DNA from 2 places in the Paenibacillus sp. NPDC101420 genome. Region 1 is predicted to be linked to the other one. Evidence: riboswitches for the same ligand, from Rfam matches in the RefSeq annotation. Region 1 holds a riboswitch; the other holds the start of a gene.
The links. A riboswitch is a leader RNA that binds a small molecule or an ion and turns the genes downstream of it on or off. The one in region 1 is predicted to bind preQ1.
Positions count from the first base shown of each region.

Region 2: another riboswitch for preQ1. It lies ahead of ACQKMP_RS08320 (queuosine precursor transporter); the one in region 1 lies ahead of queF (preQ(1) synthase).

Region 1 is NZ_JBNNSE010000012.1:51,041-54,464, forward strand. Features, by position in the region: gene ACQKMP_RS29355 (6-pyruvoyl trahydropterin synthase family protein) at 1-188, opposite strand, end outside; gene queC (7-cyano-7-deazaguanine synthase QueC) at 188-850, opposite strand; gene queF (preQ(1) synthase) at 880-1,353, opposite strand; PreQ1 riboswitch class I at 1,517-1,560, opposite strand; gene ACQKMP_RS29370 (ABC transporter permease) at 1,635-2,321, opposite strand; gene ACQKMP_RS29375 (ABC transporter ATP-binding protein) at 2,318-3,166, opposite strand; gene ACQKMP_RS29380 (hypothetical protein) at 3,380-3,424, shown strand, end outside.
Region 2 is NZ_JBNNSE010000001.1:1,913,654-1,917,077, reverse strand. Features, by position in the region: gene ACQKMP_RS08325 (methyl-accepting chemotaxis protein) at 1-1,377, opposite strand, end outside; PreQ1 riboswitch class I at 1,721-1,766, shown strand; gene ACQKMP_RS08320 (queuosine precursor transporter) at 1,777-2,490, shown strand; gene ACQKMP_RS08315 (AMP-binding protein) at 2,700-3,424, shown strand, end outside.

The sequences.
Region 1 (3,424 bases):
TTGATATCACTGAAGTCAATAACAAACCCTTCGTCTGAATGGCCTTCCGTAGCCTCTGGTTTGCCCTTAAGCACTACTTCGAGCTTATAAGTATGTCCATGCAGATTGCTACATTTCCCTTTGTGACCAATTAATTGATGCGCCGCATCAAACGTAAATATTTTGCAGACTGAAACCTCGTTAAGCATTAAGATCCGGCCTCCATTCTCTCCGCCTCATATTGCTCAAGACCACGCTGACGCAACAGACAGGCTGGACAAGTACCGCAGCCACTGCCAATAATACCGTTGTAACAGGTCAATGTGTGTTCGCGAACATAATCAAAATAACCCAGTTCATCGGTCATTTTCCACGTTTCTTTTTTATCCAGCCACATCAATGGAGTGTGTATCGCAAACTCATAGTCCATAGATAAATTCAGCGTAACATTCAATGATTTCACAAATACATCACGGCAGTCCGGATACCCGCTAAAGTCCGTTTGGCAGACACCAGTGACGATATGGGAGTAACCCAATTGTTTAGCTAATATTGCAGAAAAGGATAAAAATAACAGATTCCGTCCATCAACAAATGTACTAGGAAGCTCATCACCTTCGCCAGCAACGATATCAATATCCTGGCGGGTTAGTGCATTTGGAGCCAGCTGATTAAGCAGCCCAAGATCAAGGATATGCTGTTTTACATTAAACTTAGCTGCTATTTCTGTAGCAACTTCGATTTCAGCCGCATGACGCTGATTATAATTAAAGGTAACTACCTGCACTTCCTCAAACTGCTTCAATGCCCAAACCAGGCAAGTGGTGCTATCTTGTCCGCCGCTAAATACGACGAGTGCTTTTTTATTCATCTTAATCTCTCCTTATCAACTTGTTGGGATTAGCGGTTATCCACTTTTTCCGGATAGAGGTCGTGATTCATTAAGCGGTGCTCCGCCATCGCCTCATACTTCGTACCCGGTCTTCCATAGTTGCAATAAGGATCAATAGATATGCCTCCACGCGGAGTGAACTTGCCCCATACCTCAATGTATCGTGGGTCCATCAGTGAGATCAGATCATTCATAATAATGTTAACGCAGTCCTCATGAAAGTCACCGTGGTTACGGAAGCTAAACAGATACAGCTTTAATGATTTAGATTCCACCATTTTCTGTTCAGGAATATACGAAATATACAGTGTGGCAAAATCCGGCTGACCTGTAACAGGACATAAGCTAGTAAACTCAGGGCAGTTGAATTTAACAAAATAATCACGCCCTGGATGCTTGTTATCAAACACCTCAAGAATAGCTGGATCATAACCAAACTTGTACTGCGTTCCCTGATTACCAAGTAAAGTGACTTCTTGCATTTCCTCTTTCAATCTTCCTTCTGACACGACAAAAAACCCCTCTCTTTTCCTTCGGCCTTGGCCGGTAATGGAAAGAAGAACGAGATTTCGAAAACTTTGCTCCACTAAGAAGAAACGGAAGCAACGTCCGGGTTAAGGACTGCATCCGCTTATAAGATTTAATATACTCTTAGTTTTTTATAGAGGGAGTTCGCGAACCTCTCCTGCACAATCCGTGCAGACTTCTTCTTCATGCATATTGCGTCTTGAACTATACCATGGTAATTTGCTTCTGACAAGTTCTACGCTTTCCCCGTCTTCCAAATCCAGAGCGAAAGCACCACAATCCACAAGAGCAAAAGCAGGCTTTCTAGGAGCAATACTTTTTCTCCATTTAGAATACTGTTCAAATTCTGGACGATTTCAATACTTGGCAGAATAACAAAGATCGGATAGGTCCATTCTGGAAGAGCGACGTACACAGAAGCTACTAAGAAAAAAACAACCATAAATGCGGAGCAAATGGCTGAACCATTTTTGGAGGAACTTACCTTTAAACCAATGATAATTCCAACTTGCACAAAGATAATTCCACCCAATAACATATACAATAAGGAAGGGAGTAAATCCATTGTCAAACCTTGATTTAGTACATAAACAATCAGCTGTGATAACAAAGAAAAAACAAGAACAGATCCAGCTTTCGCAGTAATAATCTGGCCTCTGCTTAGCGGAGTAATCAACAGCGCATCATAAGTCTTACTCTCCCTCTCCTCAATTAATCCTGGGCCGGTAATCATGATCCCAACCATCACTTGCGCAAATAATATCCATGTAGAAAGAAGCATGAAGTCCAAACCGCTCTTGTCCACTACAGTGATGATGATTTTAGCCATAAATATAGGCAAAATTATTAGAATTACAGTCGCAGGATTACGCAGTATATCCTTACTTTCATGTTTAAACAGCTTCCATATCTGATAACTCAACTTAGCTCACTTCCCGTCAGGGCAGCGAATACATCTGCCAGCGAAGCTTCTTTACTGTGCATACTTAGAATTTGATTCGTAGACATTAGCTGATAGATATGATCTTTAGTAGCTTCTTCTGCAATCGGCCAGGATTTCATAACCACTTTCCCATCCTGCTGATATTTAACTTCAATTTCTGGTTTACCATAAATGGTCTTAAGTCTATGCGGTTCATCGAGTGCCACCAAAGCACCAGCGTGCATGATGCCCACTCTATCGCTTAATGCCTCGGCTTCGTGCATATCATGCGTCGTTAAGACGATGGTTGTGCCTTCTTCTTGAATTCTCTTGACGTGATTACGTATGAGTGAAGCTGAATTTGGATCTAACCCACTTGTAGGCTCATCTAAAAACAACACTTGAGGCTTATGTAATAAGGCTCTGGCGATTAGAACACGCTGCTTCCAGCCTTTGGATAAGCTGCTTACTTTAGCTTTTTCCTTATCTAACAGCTGGAGGGTTTCCATGACTTCATTCACTCGATTTCCTGCTACCCTATACAGATCAGCGAACAGCTCCAGATTATTTCGAATAGAACTACGCATGTATAGGTTCGGAAGCTCGAAAACAACACCAATTTGAGCATGGATTTCTTTTTTATGACATGAAATATTCATGCCATTAATTAAAATTTCTCCGCTTGTAGACTGAAGAAGCCCTGTCATCATTCGCATCGTTGTAGTCTTCCCTGCACCATTGGGACCTAGAAATCCAAAGACCTCACCTTTCTCCACCGTGAAAGTAATTCGATCAACTGCACACCTCTCCTGATAATATTTTGAGACCTCAGTTAGCTGAATCAATAACACTCCCCCCTTTTTAGAATAGTTAACTTTCTTCTATCCTTATTCTGGTTGTAGAGGATTATCTCTGTTGTTGCTATTCTGTAACATTCGCTATTCCTTAGTAGCTTCCTTTGTTCAAATCCGCTCAGATGTGGCAAAAATAAGGATTCAAATCCTAAGAAAAGGGTAACTTAAACATAATAATCTTCGAGGTAAGGGTGGGATCATCTAATGGAACAAAGTATACAGAAACTTATGGACTGGATTAACAGTCAT
Region 2 (3,424 bases), on a different contig from region 1:
TACCTCAGAATTCACATGGTTCATCTCAGTAACGGAGCGATTCATATCTTCCTGAAGTCCGAGTAGGAAATTACGAATCTGCTCATTCGCATTACGGGATTGTTCGGAAAGCTTGCGTACTTCTCCGGCAACCACGGCAAATCCGCGTCCATGTTCTCCTGCACGTGCTGCTTCGATCGAAGCATTGAGCGACAGCATTTGGATTTGCTTCGTAATTTCAGTAATGCTATGAACGACTTCTCCGATCATTACTGAACGTTCATTCATAACTTGTAATTGCTCCAGCGACTGCAGGGAGGCACGTTCAACATGGCGCATTTGCAGAACGGCACTTTGGGCAATCTCATTACCGCCAATCGCTTCAGCGGAAGCTTCACTGATCTGCTCAGTGACTTCGGTGGCTGCTGAAGCAATATGCTGAATGCCGAAATTGATTTCTTCCATAGCTTTTGAATTATCTAGAGCGCTGCTCGCGATGGTCGTACTACCTTTGCCAATTTCTACAACAGATGTACTAGAGTGGTCTGCCATTTCATTTAAGACCTCAACACGTTCTCTTAAAGAATTGGAATCGGTGACCACAGTATTTGAGGTGACGAGTACATGTCCAATCATTTCTTTTAAGCGCAGGGTCATTGCTTGGAAGCTTCTGGACAGTTGAGCTACCTCATCACTGCCTTTAACCGTTAATTCCTCTGTGAAATCTCCCTCTGCGAGACGGGCACTGTAAGCTGCAAGCTTTGAGATAGGACGAGTAATCCGCATACTCATAAACCAGGCACCAGTTGAGCCTATGATCAGCGTTAGCAGAGTGATCCCGGCACTGGTCCACAGAATACTGTCTGTTTTTTCTTGAATAAAGCTTACATCACTGCTGATTCCGATAACCATCGTACTTCCGGGAATTCCGATATAAGCTGACTTATGTACACCATGCGAGTCCTTGTATGTATCACTTAGTCCGCTCTTTCCTTTAAGAGCTTGCTGAATTGCAGAGGACACCTTAACAATTTCCTCCGGCTTTAATTTTGCATCATGATCTACGGACAGAACCTCAGCTTCCTTGCCTTTTAGATTGAGTAGAAAAATAGTCTCAACCCCATGCTGCTTTCTCTTATCCTGGAAATAAAATTCAAGATTGGTGGCTGCTTGTTCGTTCTTCTTTAGTGCTTGCTGAGCATGCATTGTATTTATATTCTTATATACGTCCTGAGCAGCTGCAGTTAGAATTTGATTAATTTGTGGCATGACATAGCTGTTGAAAATACTGGTGGATATAAAGTAGAAGCTGGTACTTAACAAAAGAGACGTGAGTAATAGAACTACAAATAATAAACGCGTAAATCTGCGACTGATCGACTGCTTGAAACGAAACATATTGTTCTCCCCCTTTTTATGGGCAGCGAAGCCCCATTTCTTTATATCCCTACCGACTGCTAGTGACTGGCAACCTGCAATATATTCCATAGTTATGTAATATATCAACTAAATGGATCGGGAATGAAGTGTTTGATACTATTCTATAGAATTAACCTCTGGATGAATAGTGAAAGTTTTAGTTTATAGAGCATATTTTTCTGAAAAAGATGAATTATTACTGACACTTTTATTTTTAGTTAATAAAAATGGGTATAAATACCCATTTCATAAATTGTTTATTTTTATGGATTGTTTGACGACAGTGTGATAGAGTATTAATGTTTTGTTCCAAAACTTAATGTAAGCCGCGGTTCGTAACCATCCCGCGTAAACAAAACTAGGAGGAGTTTAAGCAATATGTTTAATTTGATGTGGGGAGTTTTATTTGTTATTGTCAATTTTGCTTTTTTTCTACTCTGTTACCGCCTGTTCGGCAAAAGTGGAATGTATGCCTGGGTAGGTATCGCTACTGTAATTGCAAACATTCAGGTAGCTAAGACGATTGCTATGCCATTTGATATCGTGATGACACTCGGAAATACGATGTATGTCACTTTGTATATGACCAGCGATTTGCTTAATGAGAAGTACGGAAGAGCAGAAGCACGTAAAGCGGTTTGGTTTGGCTTCTTCACCTTGCTTATGACGACAGTCATTATGCAAATGGTACTAGTATTTAAGCCGCAAGAGACCGATATTGCTCAGTCTTCTTTGGAGACGATCTTTGGTCTGATGCCTCGACTAGCGTTGGGTAGTCTAACTGCTTACTTCATTAGTCAGTTCCTAGACGTTCGGTTGTACTCCTGGATTCGCAAATATTACAGCACCTCAAGTCAGTTGTGGATTCGTTCCAACGGCAGTACGATGGTTAGCTCCTTTGTGGATACACTAATCTTCTGTACCATTGCATTTGCTGGGTTGTATAACTGGAGTGTGTGGTTTGAAATTTTGCTTACAACGTATCTAGCCAAATTCTTACTAACCGCAGTAAGCACACCTATCTTATATATCGCCCGAACTTTTACTTTTGCTGAAGATGGAATACCATCATCCGCTCATAAGAAGGAATAAACAACAATACAGCCAGCGCGTACCGATCATAATCGATGCGCGCTGTTTGATTTTTTCAGTCGTAAGAGGGCTCAATCGTTCCATATAAATATGTACATAAAATTAATATAAAGCTAAAATAAGCTATCGTAGCCATTCTAATTGTATCCCGAGCGAAGAGAGTGTACATAATCGGTAGTCACAGAAATTACGAATAGGTGTGGTGAAGGATGAATCTAGTAGTTCCTATACTGCGTCATGCAGCAGAACAGCCCGACAGCATTGCCTTAACCCATGACCAAGCAACGCATACCTATGCAACATTAGTGCAAGCGATGCGGAGAATTGCCAATGGTCTACAGCAAAAGGGCCTTAAGCATGACAAAATCGCTATTTTATCTACGAATCGCATTGAATTTGTCGAGGTTTTCTTGGGGGCTATTTATGCAGGCTGTGTTCCCATTCCTTTAGATCCCAAGTGGAGTGCAAATGAACTGCGGGTTATTATAGAGCAGTGCCAGCCGACAATGATTTTTGCCGAGCCGGAAGCTGCAAAGAATTTGGTCTTCAAGGACCAAGCCATCCCAACGCTGACTTTTTCAAATGAACGAACAGGTTCCTATGATCAGTGGTTGAAGGCCCAGAAGCCAGAAGCTGAATTGGATGAGACGAACGAGTTATTATTTATCGGCTTTACTTCAGGCACAACGGGGCTACCCAAAGGATATATGCGTACCCATTTATCGTGGTTAAAGAGCTTTGAGGTATCGAGTGCTGCCTTTGAATTGGACGCTATGAAGGATGTTTTAGCACCGGGTCCGTTTGTGCATTCGCTGTCCTTGTTCGCTGTAATGCAGAGTCTGTATGGTGGAGCAAACTTTCATATTACGCAAAAATTTAGCGCCACACAGGTGTTAGAGCTGTGCAGGCAGATTCCGGGTGTGGTGTTGTTTGT